DNA from 3 places in the Nocardiopsis baichengensis YIM 90130 genome. Region 2 is predicted to be linked to each of the others. Evidence: riboswitches for the same ligand, from Rfam matches in the RefSeq annotation. Region 2 holds a riboswitch; each other region holds the start of a gene.
What was found. Region 2 has a riboswitch for thiamine pyrophosphate ahead of thiO (glycine oxidase ThiO). Riboswitches for the same ligand answer to the same signal wherever they lie in the genome.
Positions count from the first base shown of each region.

Region 1: it holds a riboswitch for thiamine pyrophosphate, as region 2 does, so the genes downstream of both, C892_RS0126810 (ECF transporter S component) here and thiO (glycine oxidase ThiO) in region 2, are expected to answer to the same signal.
Region 3: it holds a riboswitch for thiamine pyrophosphate, as region 2 does, so the genes downstream of both, thiD (bifunctional hydroxymethylpyrimidine kinase/phosphomethylpyrimidine kinase) here and thiO (glycine oxidase ThiO) in region 2, are expected to answer to the same signal.

Region 1 is NZ_ANAS01000041.1:39,345-44,806, forward strand. Features, by position in the region: gene glgP (alpha-glucan family phosphorylase) at 1-991, shown strand, start outside; TPP riboswitch at 1,076-1,181, shown strand; gene C892_RS0126810 (ECF transporter S component) at 1,245-1,847, shown strand; gene C892_RS0126815 (ABC transporter ATP-binding protein) at 1,844-3,343, shown strand; gene C892_RS0126820 (energy-coupling factor transporter transmembrane component T) at 3,359-4,069, shown strand; gene C892_RS0126825 (enoyl-CoA hydratase-related protein) at 4,124-4,924, shown strand; gene C892_RS29695 (serine/threonine-protein kinase) at 5,098-5,462, shown strand, end outside.
Region 2 is NZ_ANAS01000015.1:128,503-133,964, forward strand. Features, by position in the region: gene pknB (Stk1 family PASTA domain-containing Ser/Thr kinase) at 1-484, opposite strand, end outside; gene C892_RS0114355 (thiazole synthase) at 496-1,317, opposite strand; gene thiS (sulfur carrier protein ThiS) at 1,319-1,519, opposite strand; gene thiO (glycine oxidase ThiO) at 1,524-2,774, opposite strand; TPP riboswitch at 2,773-2,883, opposite strand; gene C892_RS0114370 (Rv2175c family DNA-binding protein) at 2,986-3,348, shown strand; gene thiE (thiamine phosphate synthase) at 3,711-4,367, shown strand; gene C892_RS0114380 (MerR family transcriptional regulator) at 4,695-5,462, opposite strand, start outside.
Region 3 is NZ_ANAS01000012.1:248,302-253,763, forward strand. Features, by position in the region: gene C892_RS0112060 (DUF6457 domain-containing protein) at 238-522, shown strand; gene C892_RS0112065 (alanine/glycine:cation symporter family protein) at 736-2,145, shown strand; gene thiD (bifunctional hydroxymethylpyrimidine kinase/phosphomethylpyrimidine kinase) at 2,230-3,033, opposite strand; TPP riboswitch at 3,022-3,130, opposite strand; gene C892_RS0112075 (DUF368 domain-containing protein) at 3,183-4,184, opposite strand; gene C892_RS29975 (serine/threonine-protein kinase) at 4,448-5,462, opposite strand, start outside.

The DNA of each region.
Region 1 (5,462 bases), on a different contig from region 2:
GGTGCAGATCGTGGTCGCCGGCAAGGCGCACCCGGCCGACGAGGGCGGCAAGCGCCTGATCCAGGACATCGTGCGCTTCGCCGACGACCCGCGGGTGCGCCACCGCCTGGTGTTCCTGCCCGACTACGACATGGCGCTGGCCACCGCCCTGGTGCAGGGGTGCGACGTGTGGCTGAACAACCCGCTGCGCCCGCTGGAGGCCAGCGGCACCTCGGGGATGAAGTCGGCGCTGAACGGCGGGCTCAACCTGTCGGTGCGCGACGGCTGGTGGGAGGAGTGGTTCGACGGCTCCAACGGGTGGGCCATCCCCACCGCCGACGGCGTGGAGGACCCCGACCGCCGCGACGACCTGGAGGCCGGCGCCCTGTACGACCTGGTGGAGCACCAGGTGGCGCCGCTGTTCTACGACCACGACGCCGGCGGCCTGCCCAAGCGCTGGCTGGAGATGGTCAAGCACACCCTGGTCTCGCTGGGGCCCAAGGTGCTGGCCACCCGGATGGTGCGCGAGTACACCGAGCGCCTCTACCAGGGCGCGGCCGACTCCTCGCGGCTCCTGCTGGCCGAGGACGCGCAGGGCGCGCGGGAGCTGGCGGCCTGGAAGCGGCGGGTGCGCGCCGGCTGGCCGGCGGTGCGCATCCAGCACGTCGACCTTGCCGGGGCGGCCGGGGCGCCGCAGGTGGGCGGGCGGCTGGAGGTGCGCGCCACGGTCGAGCTGGGCGCCCTGGCCCCGGAGGACGTGCGGGTGGAGGCGCTGATCGGGCGGGTCGGCGACGGCGACCGGCTGGAGGAGCCCGAGGCGGTGGCGCTGGAGCCGGACGGCGGCGAAGGGCCGCGCTACACCGGGACGGTCCCGCTCTCGCGCGCCGGGGCCTGCGGGTACACCGTGCGGGTGCTGCCCCGCCACCCGCTGCTGACCTGCCCGGCGGAGATGGGGCTGATCGCGCTGCCCGCCCCGCCGCAGGCGATGGAGGACGGCATCGTGCTGCGGTGAGGAGGCGGTAGAGACGGCGGAGAGGCGGCGGAGAGGCGTTATCAGGGCGGTATGTCCCATTGTTGACCGTTCGGCCATAATGGGAGGGAACGACAGGGGAGCGCTCCGGCGCTGAGAGTGCGGTCCGACCGCAGACCCTTAGACACCTGATCCGGGTCATGCCGGCGAAGGAAGTCGTAGGACCCGCCCGTGCGCCGGGCGCTCTTGGCTCACGCCCCCTCGTGTCGCGCAACCGATACGAAGGGACATCCGCATGAAGTCCGTCAAGGCCGTCCTGGCCGCCCTGCGGGACCGCCTGCCCCGCTGGCGCACCGTCGACATCGTCGTGGCCGCCGTCCTGGGCGTCGCCGTGGGCGTGGTGTTCTGGTTCTGGGGCATGCTCTGGTCGGTGACCGAGCCGGTGTTCCTGGTCTTCCCGCCCGCCCAGGCCGTGCTCTACGGCGTCTGGCTGGTCCCCGGCGTGCTGGGCATGCTGGTCGTCCGCAAGGCCGGCGCCGGGGTGCTCACCTCGGTGGCCGCGGCCGCCGTCTCGGCGCTGCTGGGCACCTCCTGGGGCCTGATGGTGCTGGTCGCCGGGCTGGCCCAGGGGCTGCTGCCCGAGCTGGTCTTCGCCGGGGCCCGCTACCGCCGCTGGGGCATGGGGATCTCGGTGCTGGCCGGCGCCGCCGCCGGGCTGGCCCCGGTGGCCATGGACCTGACCCTGTACTACCCGACCTGGCCGCCGCACTTCATGGCCGCCTACGGCGTGCTCGTGGTGGCCAGCGCCGCGCTGATCGGCGGCGTCGGCAGCCGCGCGCTGACCAGCGCCCTGGCCCGGGCCGGAGCGCTCTCGCCCTTCCCCTCGGCGCGCGGATGAGCCCGTCCGGTCCCCGGGGCGCGCGGGTGCGCGCCGCGGGGTGGGGCTGGCGCCACGCCGGGCGCGAGGCCTGGGCGCTGCGCGGGGTGGACCTGGAGATCGCGCCCGGCGAGCGGGTCCTGCTGCTCGGCCCCTCCGGGGCGGGCAAGTCCACGCTCCTGCAGGCCCTGGCCGGGCTGGCCGGCCCGGAGGCCGCCGTCACCGGGCAGAGCGAGGGCGAGCTGCTGGTGGACGGCGCCCCGCCCGGGCGCGGGCGCGGCGCCGCGGCCCTGGTGGGCCAGGACCCGCAGGCCCAGCTGGTGATGGCGCGCACCGGGGACGACGTCGCCTTCGGCCCCGAGAACCTGGGCCTGGCGCGCGAGGAGGTCGCCCCGCGGGTGCGCGAGGCGCTGGCGGCCGTGGGCTTCCCCTACGGGCCGGAGCGCCCCACCGCCGCCCTGTCCGGCGGCGAGCAGCAGCGCCTGGCGCTGGCCGGGGCGCTGGCCATGCGGCCCCGGCTGCTGCTCCTGGACGAGCCCACGGCCAACCTCGACCCGGACGGGGCGGCGCTGGTGCGCGGGGTCGTCGCCGACCTGGCGGCCTCCAGCGGCGCCACCATGGTGCTGGTGGAGCACCGGGTGGCCGACGCGGTCGGCCTGGTGGACCGGGTGGTGGTGCTCGAACCCGGCGGGGGCGTGGCCGCCGACGGCCCGCCGGACCGGGTGTTCGCCGAGCACGGCGCCGATCTGGCCGCACGCGGGGTGTGGGTGCCCGGGCGCGAGCCCCGGGCCCCGCGCGGCGGGGGCAGCCCCGGCGAGGTGCTGGTCGAGGCCTGCGGGCTGCGCGCGCTGGAGCCGCGCGCCCCGGGCGGGCCGGCGCGCGGGCGGCGGGCCGTGCTCGACGGGGTGGACGCCGCGGTGCGCTCCGCCGCCGTGACCGCGCTGACCGGGGCCAACGGCGCCGGGAAGTCGACCCTGCTGGCGCTGCTGGGCGGGCTGGCCCGCCCGGACGGCGGGCGGGTGCGCCCGGCCGGGGCGCTGGCCGCGGCCGACGGCCGGGACCTGGGGCGCTGGCCGGCCCGGCGGCTCGCCCGGCACGTGGGCACCGTCTTCCAGCAGGCCGAGGACCAGTTCGTCACCGGCACCGTCCGCGACGAGCTGGAGTTCGCCCCGCTGCGGGCCGGCGCACCGCCCCGGCGCGCCGCCGCGCGGGCCGAGGAGCTCATGGGGCGGCTGCGCCTGGACGGCCTGGAGGGGGCCCACCCCTTCACGCTCTCCGGCGGGGAGAAGCGGCGGCTGTCGGTGGCCACCGCGCTCAGCTCCGACCCCGAGCACGCCCCCGACGTGCTGCTGCTGGACGAGCCCACCTTCGGCCAGGACGCGGTGACCTGGGCCGAGGTGGTGGAACTGCTGGACGGGCTGCGGGCCCGGGGGCGGGCGGTGGTCGCCGCCACCCACGACGAGCGGCTGCTGGACGGGTTCACCGACACGCGCCTGCGGCTGGGGAGCGATGGCTGAGGCGGCGGTGGAACGGTGCTGAGACGACGCAACCCCGCGGCCAAGCTGCTGGCCGCCCTCCTGGTGGCCGCCGCGCTGGTGCCGGTGCTCGACCCGGTCACCGCCGGGGCCGTGCTGGCCGCCGTGGTGCTCGTGCTGCCCTTCGCCGGGCTGCGGGCGCGCCCGGTCCTGCTGCTCTTCCCGCCGCTGCTGCTGGCCGCGGCCTCGGTGGCGGTGGTCAACCTGCTCTACGGCGACGCCGGCGCGGCGGCCGCGCTGGGCCTGGGCCTGCGGCTGGCGGCCATCGCCCTGCCGTGCGTGCTGGCCGTGCTCACCAGCGACCCCACCGAGACCGCCGACGCGCTGGTGCAGCGGCTGCGGGTGCCCGAGCGGCCCGCCCTGGGGGTGCTGGCCGCGCTGCGCCTGGTGCCGCTGCTGGCCGAGCAGTGGCGCACGCTCACCCTGGCCCGGCGGGCGCGCGGCCTGGAGGCGGGGGCGAACCCCGCCGCCGCGGTGCGGCTGTTCGCGGGCAAGGTGTTCGCCCTGCTGGTGCGGGCGGTGCGGACGGGGACGCGGCTGGCCGCGGCGATGGACGCGCGCGCCTTCGGCACCGGGCCGCGCACGCACGCCCGGCGCAGCGTGTGGACCGCCGCCGACACCGCCCTGGTGGCCGGGACCGCCGCCGTTCTGGCCGGTGCGCACGGGCTGTCGCTGTGGCTGGGGACCTGGCGCCTGCTGTTCGCGTGAGGGCGTGGTAGACAGCCAGGGACAGTGGCCCCCGGAGCGAGGAAGGCGGCAGGAGTGGGCGAGAGCGTGCGGGAGTTCGTGCGGGTGGAGAAGGACCCGACCCACCCGGCGGTGGCGGTGGTCCGGCTGGACCGGCCCAAGATGAACGCGCTGAACGCGCAGGTGCAGCGGGAGATCGGGCAGGCGGCCGCCGAGGTGGCCGCGGACGCCTCGGTGGCCGCGGTGGTGCTCTACGGCGGCGAGCGGGTGTTCGCCGCGGGGGCCGACGTCAAGGAGATGGCGGACATGTCGTTCGCCGACATGAGCGCGCACTCGCGCACCCTGCAGGACTGCTTCACCGCGGTGGCCCGGATCCCCAAGCCTGTGGTGGCCGCGGTGACCGGGTACGCCCTGGGCGGCGGGTGCGAGCTGGCGCTGTGCGCCGACTTCCGGATCGCGGCCGAGGACGCCAGGCTGGGCCAGCCCGAGATCCAGCTGGGCATCATCCCCGGCGCCGGCGGCACCCAGCGGCTGCCGCGGCTGGTGGGGCCGTCCCGCGCCAAGGACCTGATCTTCACCGGGCGGCACGTGGACGCCGCCGAGGCCGAGCGGATCGGGCTGGTGGACCGGGTCGTGCCGGCCGGCGAGGTCTACACGGCGGCGGTCGAGGCGGCGGCCCGCTACACCGGCGGCCCGGCGGTGGCGCTGCGCGCCGCCAAGGAGGCGGTCGACCGGGGCCTGGAGACCGACCTGGACACCGGGCTGGAGATCGAGCGGGTCCAGTTCGCCGGCCTGTTCGGCACCGAGGACCAGAAGGCCGGCATGCGCAGCTTCGTGGAGAAGGGCCCCGGCAAGGCCGAGTTCACGGGGCGCTGAGCCCGCCGCGGCGGCGGGGGCGGGCGGTCCGGCGGAACCGCGCGCCCCCGGCTTCCGTCATACTCATAGGGTTGCCCGAACCGTTCGGGGCCCGCGGAACCGCCCGCGGACGGCCCCCGGCCGACGGCTAAGCTGGTGTGGTGCTATGCGGGGTTTGAGGGGATGAGCAGGCAATGGCTATGACGGCAGGTTTCCCCGAGGGCGAGGAGCTGCCGGAACGCGTCGGCCCTTACACCATCCGGCGGCGCATCGGCCAGGGCGGCATGGGCGTGGTCTACCAGGGCGTCGACCCCCGGCAGGACCGCCTGGTGGCGATCAAGGTGCTGCGCTCGGAGGTGGCCGGCGACGCGATCGCGCGCGCCCGGCTGGCCCGCGAGGTGGAGACCATGCGCCGGGTGCGCAGCCGCAACGTCGCCGAGGTGATCGACGCCGACACCGAGGCCGAGCTGCCCTGGGTGGTCACCGAGTACATCCCCGGGCCCACCCTGGACGCGACCGTGGAGGACCACGGTCCGCTGCGCGGGCGCGCCCTGACCCG
Region 2 (5,462 bases):
GCCCGAAGTCGGCGACCTTGACCCGGCCGTCCTCGGTGAGCAGCACGTTCTCCGGCTTCACGTCCCGGTGCACCATGCCCGCCTGGTGGGCGGCGCCCAGCGCCGAGAGCACCGGGGCCATCACCCGGGCCGCCTCGGCCGGGCCGAACCGGCCCATCGCGGTCAGCATGTCGCGCAGCGTCCGCCCCGGCACGTACTCCATCGCCAGGAAGACCGTGCCCTGGTCCTCGCCCTGGTCGAAGACCTGCACCACCCCGGGGTGGGAGAGCTTGGCCACCGAGTGCGCCTCGTTGATGAAGCGCCGCACGAAGTCGGGGTCCTGAGCCAGCGAGGGGTGCATGACCTTGAGCGCCAGGCGCCGGTCGAGTCGCAGGTCGTGGGCGAGGTAGACGGTGGCCATACCGCCGCCCGCGACGCGCGACTCGACGACGTAGCGACGGTCGAGCGTCGCACCGATGAGCGGGTCGGCAGTCGTTCTGTCCACGAGAGGGGAGTCTACGGGTGATCGGCCGGAGGGGACGAAGCGTGCGCGTGGCGGCGCACCGGGATGCGCCCGGCGAGGCGGGCCGAACGGCCCGCGGCCACGGCGTCGCGCATCGCCCGGGCCATCAGCACCGGGTCCTGGGCCCGGGTGACCGCGCTGGCCAGCAGCACCGCGTCGCAGCCCAGCTCCATGGCCTGGGCGGCCTCGCTGGCGGTGCCGATGCCGGCGTCCACGATCACCGGCACCCCGGCCTGCTCCACGATCATCTCCAGGCTGTGCGGGTTGCGGATGCCCAGCCCGGAGCCGATCGGCGCGGCCAGCGGCATCACCGCGGCGCAGCCCACCTGCTCCAGACGGCGGGCCAGCACCGGGTCGTCGTTGGTGTAGGGCAGGACCGTGAACCCCTCGTCGACCAGGCGCTCGGCGGCGTCGAGCAGCTCCACGGGGTCGGGCAGCAGGGTGCGCTCGTCGGCCACCACCTCCAGCTTGACCCAGTCGGTCCCCAGCGCCTCGCGCCCCAGGCGGGCGGTGCGCACGGCGTCGGCGGCGGTGAAGCAGCCGGCGGTGTTGGGCAGCGGGGCGATGCCGTTGCGCTCCAGCACGTCCCAGACCGAGCCGTCGGAGCCGGGGGTGACCCTGCGCATGGCGACGGTGGTCAGCTCGGTGCCGGAGGCCTGCAGGGCCTCCTCCAGCACCCGCATGGAGGGTGCGCCGCCGGTGCCGGTGATCAGCCGCGACGCGAACGAGCGCCCGGCGATGACCAGCGGGTCGGCGGCGGTGGCGGCGGCGCGGGCGCCGTCGCGGGCGCCGTCGTGGGCGGTGGCGGTCGTCATCTCAACCTCCCTGGACCGCGGTGAGCACGTCCACGCGGTCGTTCTCGGCGACGGTGGCGGTGTCCCAGCCGGCCCGCGGGACCACCTCGTCGTTGAGCGCGGCGGCCACGCCGTTCGCGGCGCCGGTCAGGCCGCGCACCAGGTCGCCGACGGTGGTCCCGGGGTCGACGGCGCGCCGCTCCCCGTTGACGGTCACCTCCATGGCTTCAGGGCTCCTCACGTTCGTCCCGGGTGTTCGTTCCTGGGGTCCTGGGCCCCTCGCCGGGCCCGAAGCGGGCGGCCGCGAAGGGGCGTGCCTCGGCCGGAAGGTCCTCGCCCAGCAGGGCGGCGGCCATGGCGTCGGCGGTGGCGGGGGTGAGCAGCACCCCGTGCCGGTGGTGGCCGGTGGCCAGGTGCAGGCCCTCGGGCGCGCCCGCGCCGAGCGGGCCCAGCAGCGGCCCGTTGTCGGGAGACCCGGGGCGCAGGCCCACGCAGGCCTCGGCGATCTCCAGCTCGCTGACGCCGGGCACCAGCTCGTGGGCGTCGCGCAGCAGCCCATAGACGCCGCCCGCGGTGAGCCGGGTGTCCCGGCCCATCTCCTCCTGGGTGGCGCCGAGCACGACCTCCCCGTCCGGGCGCGGAACCAGGTAGACCGGGGCGCCCTTGACCAGGCCGCGCACGGTGCGGGAGACGACCGGCTCCTGCCCGGCCGGGGTGCGCAGCCGCAGCAGCTGCCCCTTGACCGGGCGCAGCGGCGGCAGCAGCCCCTCGGGCAGCCCGCCGATGTCGGGGGTCCAGGCCCCGGCGGCCAGCACCACCCGGCCGGCCTCGATCACCCGTCCCGAGGCGGTGCGCAGGCCGTGCACCGCGCCGCCCGCGCACACCACCTCGGCGGCGCGGTCGGCCACGAGGACGGTGCCGCGGGCGGAGGCGGCGCGGCGCAGGGCCGCGGTGAGCCGCCGCGGGTCCACCGAGTGGTCGTCGGGCGCGTGCACGCCGCCGCGCACGTGCGGGGCGAGCATCGGCTCCAGGCGGCGGCATTCGCGGGAGGTGATGCGTTCGGCCTTCAGGCCCAGCCGGGACTGCAGCTCGCCCAGCTCGGTCAGGCGGGCGAGGTCGTCGGTGTCGAAGGCGATCTGCAGGGTGCCGCGGGGGCTGTAGCCGGCCGCGGTCCCCGCGTCGGCCTCCACCTCCGCGATGAAGGAGGGGTAGCGGTCCCGGGAGGCGGCGCCCAGCCGCATCAGCGCCTCTTCGCCGAAGACCGCCTCGGTGGCGGGGGTGAGCATGCCGGCGGCCACACCGGAGGCGGCCGCGGGGTCGGCGGCGGGGGCGACGACGGCGGTGCGCAGGCCGCGGCGGGCGGCGCGCCAGGCGGTGGCCAGGCCGATCAGGCCGCCGCCGGCGATGACCGCGTCGAACGTGCCGACCGCTTCGGGCGTATCGGGCGCCTCGGGCGCCTCGGGCGACGATTCGGACATGGCGGTTCTCACCACTCCCTTCGCCGGTATGACCCGGATCAGGTTCGTGCGGTCGGGGGCGGCAGCCCCCCTCTCAGCCGGGTCCCACCCGGCTCCCGCGGGGACGGTGCCGCCGGGAACGCGTCCCGGCGGCGACACATCCCATCCTAGTCGGCGCGCCCCGGCGGCACGAGGCGCCCTGAACGTCCGAGGGCTGTGGCACATTGGGTTCGTGACTCAGAACGACAACGGTGCCGACTCCCTGGTCGGCGACTGGATGACCCTGAACGAGGCGGGCACGGCGCTGGGCATCGGGCCCAACCGCGTCAAGCAGTACATGCGCGAACGGCGGCTGCTGGGCGTCAGGCGCAGGGGAGAGGTGATGGTCCCGGCCGCGCTCATCTCGGGCGGGGACGTGCTCAAGGGGCTGCCGGGGACCCTGACGCTGCTGGCGGACAGCGGGTTCTCCGAGGAGGAGGCCCTGGAGTGGCTCTTCACCCCGGACGACACCCTGCCCGGCTCGCCGGTCCAGGCCCTGGCGGAGAACCGGGGGACGGAGGTGCGGCGCAGGGCGCAGGCGCTCGGCTCCTTCTGAGCCGTCCGAGGCCGGGGAAGGCGCTCCCGCCGCGAGCCCGGCCCTCGTGCGCGTGCCGCCGCTTCACGTGCGGAGCGATGCCGTGGCCGCGGTGTTCACGGCGGACGGCCGACGGCGATGGCCCACCGGAGGATTCCTCCCGCAGCCGATGGACGGCTGCGACGGCGGCCGCGCCAGAGGCGAACGGGGCCGCCGTACGGAAGCGACGGTACCGACGGCAGCGGCGGAAGAGGCCGGGGGAGAGGCCGTCCCCGGCCGTGCGACCGGTCACCGTGTGCTCGCCGCCGCCTCCCGCACCGGCAGAGGCCGTGGCCGGTGACGGCCCCCGGCCTCGTCGGGGGACGCACCGCTACTCTGGCCGGATGAGCGACAGCTTGCGCGAACGACTGGGCGGCGCCCGCCTGTACCTGTGCACCGACGCCCGCCGGGACAAGGGCGACCTGGCCGCGTTCCTCGACGCGGCCCTGGCCGGCGGGGTGGACATCGTCCAGCTCCGCGACAAGGGGCTGGAGGCGCGCCAGGAGCTGGAGGCCCTGGAGGTCATGCGCGAGGCGTGCGACCGCCACGGGGCGCTGATGGCCGTCAACGACCGTGCCGACATCGCGCGCGCGGCCGGAGCCGACGTGCTCCACCTGGGGCAGAACGACCTGCCCGTGCCCTACGCGCGACAGATCATCGGGGACGGCCCCCTGATCGGCCGGTCGAACAACAACGCCGATGTCGCCGCGGCGTCGGCCAAGGAGCCCGGAACGGACTACTTCTGCGTCGGACCGACCTGGGCCACCCCCACCAAGCCGGGGCGCCCGGCCGCCGGGCTGGACCTGGTGCGCCGCGCCGCCGAGCTGGCCGAGGGGCGCCCGTGGTTCGCCATCGGCGGCATCGACGCGCAGAACCTCGGCGAGGTGCTGGAGGCCGGGGCGCGCCGGGTGGTCGTGGTGCGCGCGATCACCGAGGCCGATGACCCCCGCGCCGCCGCGGCCCACCTGAAGCGCCGCCTCGCCGAGGCCCCTTTGGCCTGACACCGCCGCGATCCGGAATCCGCCGGACCGCCGGTGGGACCCGGCGGCGGCGACGAGGAAGGCCGGCGGCTGCTCTGGAGGTGCCGTCGAGTCGTGGCCGTGCGTGCGGTCACCGGAGCGGGCGACGGCGGAATGGCGGGTGTCCCCGCTCGCAGCCGCTTGCCGGGCGGCCGGTCGTCACCGGTCCGGGGGCGAGAACCGCATTCCTGGGGCCGCTGCCGCCCTCCCGACAGGTGTTCGGCGCCCCTGCGGGGCGGGGCGGTGGCGGGCGTACCCGGGCGGCCCCCTGGCCTCGATGCGCTCGGTGCTTTCGGGCCATGGGGGCCCTCAGGGCACATCAGGGGGCCGCTCTTCGATGACTCCGGCCAGGGCCGTGGCGACCAGGGCGACGGCGGGGTCGTCGTCGCGGGTCAGGTGGTGCAGGACCTCCTGTGCGGGGGCTCCCTCGAGTTCGACCAGTGCCTGGGTGAGGCGGATCCGCGTCGCGGAGTCCGCGGCGGGCGCGGCGAGGGCGTCGGCCAGGGCGGCCGTGATCCGTTCCGCGCACCCGGGCTCCCGGGACAGCGCCCCCAGGACCTCCGCCGCCTCCACGTCGTTGGACCCCTCGACCACCATGCCGACGAGCTCGGGCACGGCCGCCGTCACGCCCTGCCTGCCCAGGGCCAGGGCGGCGTGTCTGCGGACCGTCGCGTCCGCGTCCCCCAGGGCGCCCTCCAGCACCGCGGCCGCGCCCGGAGCCCCGGGCATCTCGGTGATCGCCAGCACCGCGCGCCGCCGGACGGCGACGTCCTCCGAGCGCGTCCCGGCGCCCAGCACCGCCCTGCCGTCGCCGTCCGATCGTGCGAGCGCCCAGCGCAGGGCGCCTGCGACGTGGGGGTCGGATTCGTCCAGGACCGCCCGGGCCAGCAGCTCGGCGGGGACCGGCGCCCCCTCCGACCCGGCCAGGACGGCCTGGTTCCTGCGCGCGGCGCTCGTCGAATCGAGCTCCCGCATGAGCGCGACGATGCGCAGCACGTCCTGCCAGCCGGCGGGGGCCGACGTGTCGATCGCACGGAGCCGTTCGAGCAGCTCCTGCTCCCGGGCCAAGCGCTCCTC
Region 3 (5,462 bases), on a different contig from region 2:
GAAGCGAACCCGGAAAGCGGGGGCGAGGAGCGGGGCCGGACATCGCGGAAGGGCCGGTCCCGCTCCTCTGCGCGGGCAACCCTAGCGGTAGGCACTCGGCGCCCTTGGGAGTGGGCCCGCCGCACGGCGCCGAGAAGGCCGGTACGGAGCCCCGCCGCGCTTCTAGCGCGCGCTCGGCGGCGGATGGCTCTAGGATCGCGAGCAGTCTTCATCGCACATTCCTCATGAGGAGCACTGATGACGCTCGTGGAGTGGGCGCGCCTGGTGTGCGCAGAACTCGACCTGCCGGAGGAGGTCGGCAAGGACGACGTCGACCGCGTGCTCGACCTCGCCCGGGACGCCGCGCACTCGGTGGCGCGGCCGGCCGCCCCGGTCACCACCTTCCTGCTGGGCATCGCCGTCGGCCGGGGCGCCGACCCGGACGAGGCCGCCCGGGCCCTGAGCCGGCTGGCGCTGGAGCAGGCCGACGGCGGCGCCGGCGCCGCCGGAGGGGCGGAGGCCGGCGGCCAGGACAGCGGATGATCCGTTGATTTCCGCTGGTCACGGGCCCTCCGCAACCGGTGTGTGGAGGGAACGTGACGTGAACGTGACGAATCGGTGTGAACCTGGCGGATTGCGGCGCCTCCTGACCCTGGAGTCCGTGCCCGCCAGGGGATCACCCCCTCGGGGCGTCCGGCGACCTCCGGGCGCACCGTGCCCCCGTCCCCCCGTCCGAGATCGATTGGGAGCCCTCACGTGGAACAGACCGTGAGCCTTTTGGAAGACCTATCGGGAATCATCTGGGGGCCGTGGGTCCTCATCCCCCTGTTGCTGATCACGGGGCTGTTCCTGACGGTCCGCCTGCGACTGCTGCAGTTCCACAAGCTCGTCCACGCCCTCTGGCTGGCCTTCGTGCGCCGCAAGGAGACCGACGGCGAAGGCGACATCTCGCACTACCAGGCGCTCAGCACCGCGCTGGCGGCCACCGTCGGCGTCGGCAACATCGCCGGAGCCGGCCTGGCCATCGGCATCGGCGGCCCCGGCGCGCTGTTCTGGATGTGGATGACCGGCCTGGTCGGCATGGCCACCAAGTACAGCGAGGCCCTGCTGGGCGTGAAGTACCGCCAGCGCGACGCCGTCGGCAAGCAGAGCGGCGGGCCGATGTTCTACCTGAAGAACGGCCTGTCCGGCGGCCTGGGCACCACGCTGGGCTTCCTGTTCGCGCTCTTCGGCGCGATCGCGGCCTTCGGCATCGGCAACGGCACCCAGGCCAACACCGTGGCCCAGCAGGTCTCGGAGAACTGGAACGTGGCCCCGTGGATCACCGGTGCGGTGATGACGGTGCTCATCGGCGTCGTCGTCATCGGCGGCATCAAGAGCATCGGCCGGGTCGCCTCGGCGGTGGTCCCGGTGATGATCCTGCTCTACATCGCCGTCACCCTGGTGGTGCTCATCGTCCACGTGGGCGACCTGCCCGCCGCGCTGGCGCTGATCGTCACCGACGCCTTCACCGGAACCGCGGCCACCGGCGGCTTCGTCGGCTCCACCGTGCTGATCGCGCTGCAGATGGGCGTGGCCCGCGGCATCTTCTCCAACGAGTCCGGTCTGGGCACCGGCGCCATCGCGGCGGCCGCGGCCAAGACCGACCAGCCCGTGCGCCAGGCGATGGTCTCGATGACCCAGACCTTCATCGACACCATCATCGTGGTCACCATGACCTGCCTGGTCATCATCGTCACCGGCGTCTGGGAGCACGGCGACGACGACGGCGCGCAGCTCACCTCGGCGGCGCTGCAGGAGGGGCTGGGCACGCTCTCGCCGGCCCTGGCGCCGATGGCCGGGTACATGCTCGCGATCGCGGTGGTGGTCTTCGCCTTCACCACCATCCTGGGCTGGTCCTACTACGGCGACCGCTGCGTCGACTACCTGGCTGGCCACCGCGTGGTGCCCTTCTACCGGGTGGTCTTCGTCCTGGTGGTCTTCGTCGGCGCCACCGCCCAGCTGGACGTGGTCTGGCTGTTCAGCGACATCGCCAACGGCCTGATGGCGCTGCCCAACCTGGTCGGGCTGCTGCTGCTCTCGCCGGTGGTGGTCGCCGAGACCCGCCGCTACTTCTCCAACCCCGAGTGGAAGAACCCGGACATCCGGGTCCCGGAGAACCGCTAGCGCCCCCGAGCGGTACCGGGGAACGGAAGAAGGGCCCGTCCGCGCAGGCGGACGGGCCCTTCTTCCGTCGGAGGGCGGGCCCGGTCACCACCAGGCGTGGAAGTGGTGGACCGGCCCCTTGCCCGCGCCCACGTCCAGCTCGTCGGCGCGCCGCAGCGCCCCGGTCAGGTAGTCCTTGGCCTCCCGCACCGCCGCCGCGCAGCCGTCCCGCTGCGGGAGCAGGGCGGCGATGGCCGACGACAGGGTGCAGCCGGTGCCGTGGGTGTTGCCGGTCGGCACCCGCGGCGCCGAGAACGCCCATGCCTGGGCCCCCGGCTCCACCAGCAGGTCGGTGCTCTGGGCGGTGTCCAGGTGGCCGCCCTTGATCAGCACCCGGCGGGCGCCCAGCTCCAGCAGGCGGCGGGCCTGGGCCTCCATGGCGGCGGTGTCGGCCGCCTCCGGCTCGCCCAGCAGCTCGGCGGCCTCGGGCAGGTTCGGGGTGATCAGGTCGGCGCGCGGCAGCAGTTCGGTGCGCACGGCCTCGATCGCGTCGGCCGCCAGCAGCCGGTCGCCGCTCTTGGCGACCATGACCGGGTCCAGGACCACGTGCGGGGGCCGGTAGGCGTCCAGCGCCCCGACCACGGCGGCGATCACGTCGGTGTCGCCCAGCATGCCGATCTTGACGGCGTCGGCCCGCACGTCCTGCAGCAGCACGTCGAGCTGGCGGGTGATGAACTCCGGGGGCACCCGGTGCACCGCCGCCACCCCGGTGGTGGTCTGCGCGACCAGGGCGGTCACCACGCTCATGCCGTACCCCCCGAGCGCGGAGAAGGCCTTGAGGTCGGCCTGGATCCCCGCGCCGCCGCTGGGGTCGGTCCCGGCGATGGACAGGATGTTGAAGGAGCTCATGGGCGTCCCTTCGCTAGTGCGAGCTAGTGCAGGTTCGACGGGTCTGATCTCAGCCGCGGGCGGAGGAGGGCTCCGCGCGGCACCCCGCGCCGGTATTCGGTTGCGGCCGGGCCGTCGACGGCGGCCCGGCAGGGCGTGCGATCAGCGTGTCACATGCGCGGTGCGGCTCCGGAGGCGGGTCGGGCGTGCCTGCCGCCGCGCGGGGCGCCGCCTCCTCCGCGGCCCTCGCCGCGCGAGTCCGCGTGCCCGTCGCCGTCCCCGCGCCGGGAGCGGGTCGCGCGCTCCAGCAGCAGCACGGCCACCACGACGGCGAAGCCGATGGCCATCAGCAGGACGGTGAACGGCACCTCCGTGGGGGCGTAGAAGGTGCGGTCCTCGTGCTGCCAGGGCCACAGCGCGCGCAGGGAGCCGGCGAGCAGGCCGGTCATGACCACCATGGCCAGGTGGTGGTGGCGGTCCAGCAGCCACTGCAGGAGCTTGACGAACAGCGCCCCGCCGATCAGGGCGCCCAGGAAGAAGGTGCCGATGTAGCCGAGGTCGCGGTCGTTGAGGGCGTTCATGGTGGGGGTGTACAGGCCGAGCGTCAGCAGGATCAGCGAACCCGACATGCCCGGCAGCACCAGGGCGGAGACCGCGACCGCGGCCGCGCACACCACGATCAGCGGGTTGGGCTCGATCTGCGAGGGCGGGAGCCCGATCAGCACGAAGGCGACCGCCGCAACGCCGAGCGCCAGCAGGTAGTCGCCGATGCGCCAGCGCTCGGGGGTGCTGGAGTAGGGCACATAGACCGAGGCCAGCACCAGGCCGAAGAACACGGCGTAGGCGAACTGCTGCTCGGACTCCACCAGCGGGGCCAGCAGCTTGGCCGCGGTCAGGGCCGCCGCCGCCATACCGATCAGCACCGCGAACACCGCGGCCCAGTCGGCCTGGCGGAACTCGGCTGCGGCGCGCGCCGTGCCGCGTCCGCGGGGCAGGTCGGAGACGGTGAGGCGGATGCCGCTGACCACGTGGCCGGCCGAGGTGATGATGGTCTCGTAGATACCGGTGATCAGGGCGACGGTGCCGCCGCTGATCCCGGGCACCACCTCGGCGGTGCCGATCAGGGCGCCGCGGACCAGGTTGAGGGCGTGGGTGCCGATTGGTTTGGCCATGTCTCGCGTTTCGTCGATGGGTCTGGGGAGGCGGGGCGCACGGCGGCGGCCTGCGGAGGGGCGGGCGTCGGGACGCCGCGCCCCGGGCGTCTCGTCTTCCCGGACGGTCCCCGGCGAAGGCCGGCCGTCACCCGTTCAGAGGCCGCAAGGACTCCGCGGGTTCGCGCGGGGCGCGGGAAACACGCCCTAGTGTAGGGATTCCCGCGCCCGGTGGAGGGCCGGTTCACCCCCGCGGAACGGGATTCCGGCCGACGGCGGTGTGATCAATCGACCGCCCGGAACGATTCGAGCGCGGTGCGGTGCTGTTCCTCGACGGCCGGCCACTCGGCGGCCGGTCCGGCGAACATGAGGATCCCGACGCCGTCGCCGGTGTCGACGAGGACCAGCGAGGCGGTCATCTGCGTTCCGGAGCCGTCGCCCTCGTAGACGCCGCGTGCGGCCTCGCCGTCGGGGTGGTCGACCTCGGTGATCTCGACGGCCCGGGTGAAGTCTCCGTCCAGCATGTCCCCTTCGATCTCTTCGAGGGTCTCCTCGGGGGTCGGGGCGACGAGGCCGCCGATCGACCGCATCCCGAGGCCGGTGTTCTCGCCGGGCGCCGTCAGCAGGAGCGTTTCCTGCGTCTCGTCACCGATCCAATGCTCGGGGGCCATCACGGTGAAGCCGTCGTGGGCGGTGTCCGTATAGCCCGGCGGCGGGTCCGTCAGGCCGCCGTAGTCGATGTCGTCCGGGTCGGAGCCGAACAGCAGGTCGGTGGCGACGTTCACCAGCATCGGTATGAGGACCAGGGTGAACACCGCGGCGATCCAGCGCTTCCAGTGCCGCCGCTTGGGCGGCCACCACCACAGGTCCGTGCTCCGTCCGGGGGGCCGGACGTCCGGGGCCGGCAGTTCCCCGGAGACGTCGAGGCGGGTGCCGGCGGCCTCCTGCCCCGCCGTCTCCCGGGCCGCACGTTCCAGTTCCCCGGCGAGCGCCTTGCCTGCCAGCCTGCGGCCGGGGTCGCGCCGCAGCATGCCGTCGAGGGCCGGGCGCAGCGGCCCCGCCCTCACCGGCGGGCCCGGGTCGCCCTCCATGGCGGCGGTGAGCCGCTGGGCGGCCCGGCCGTCGTAGGCCGGTCGGCCCTCCACCGCGTAGTACAGGGTGGCCCCGAGCGACCACACGTCGGCGAGTTCGGTGTCGTCGCCGCCGCGCAGGCGCTCCGGGGCGATGTAGCCGGGGGAGCCGGGAAGCCGCCCGCTCAGCGTGATCCGGGACTCCTCATCGGAGACGGCGATGCCGAAA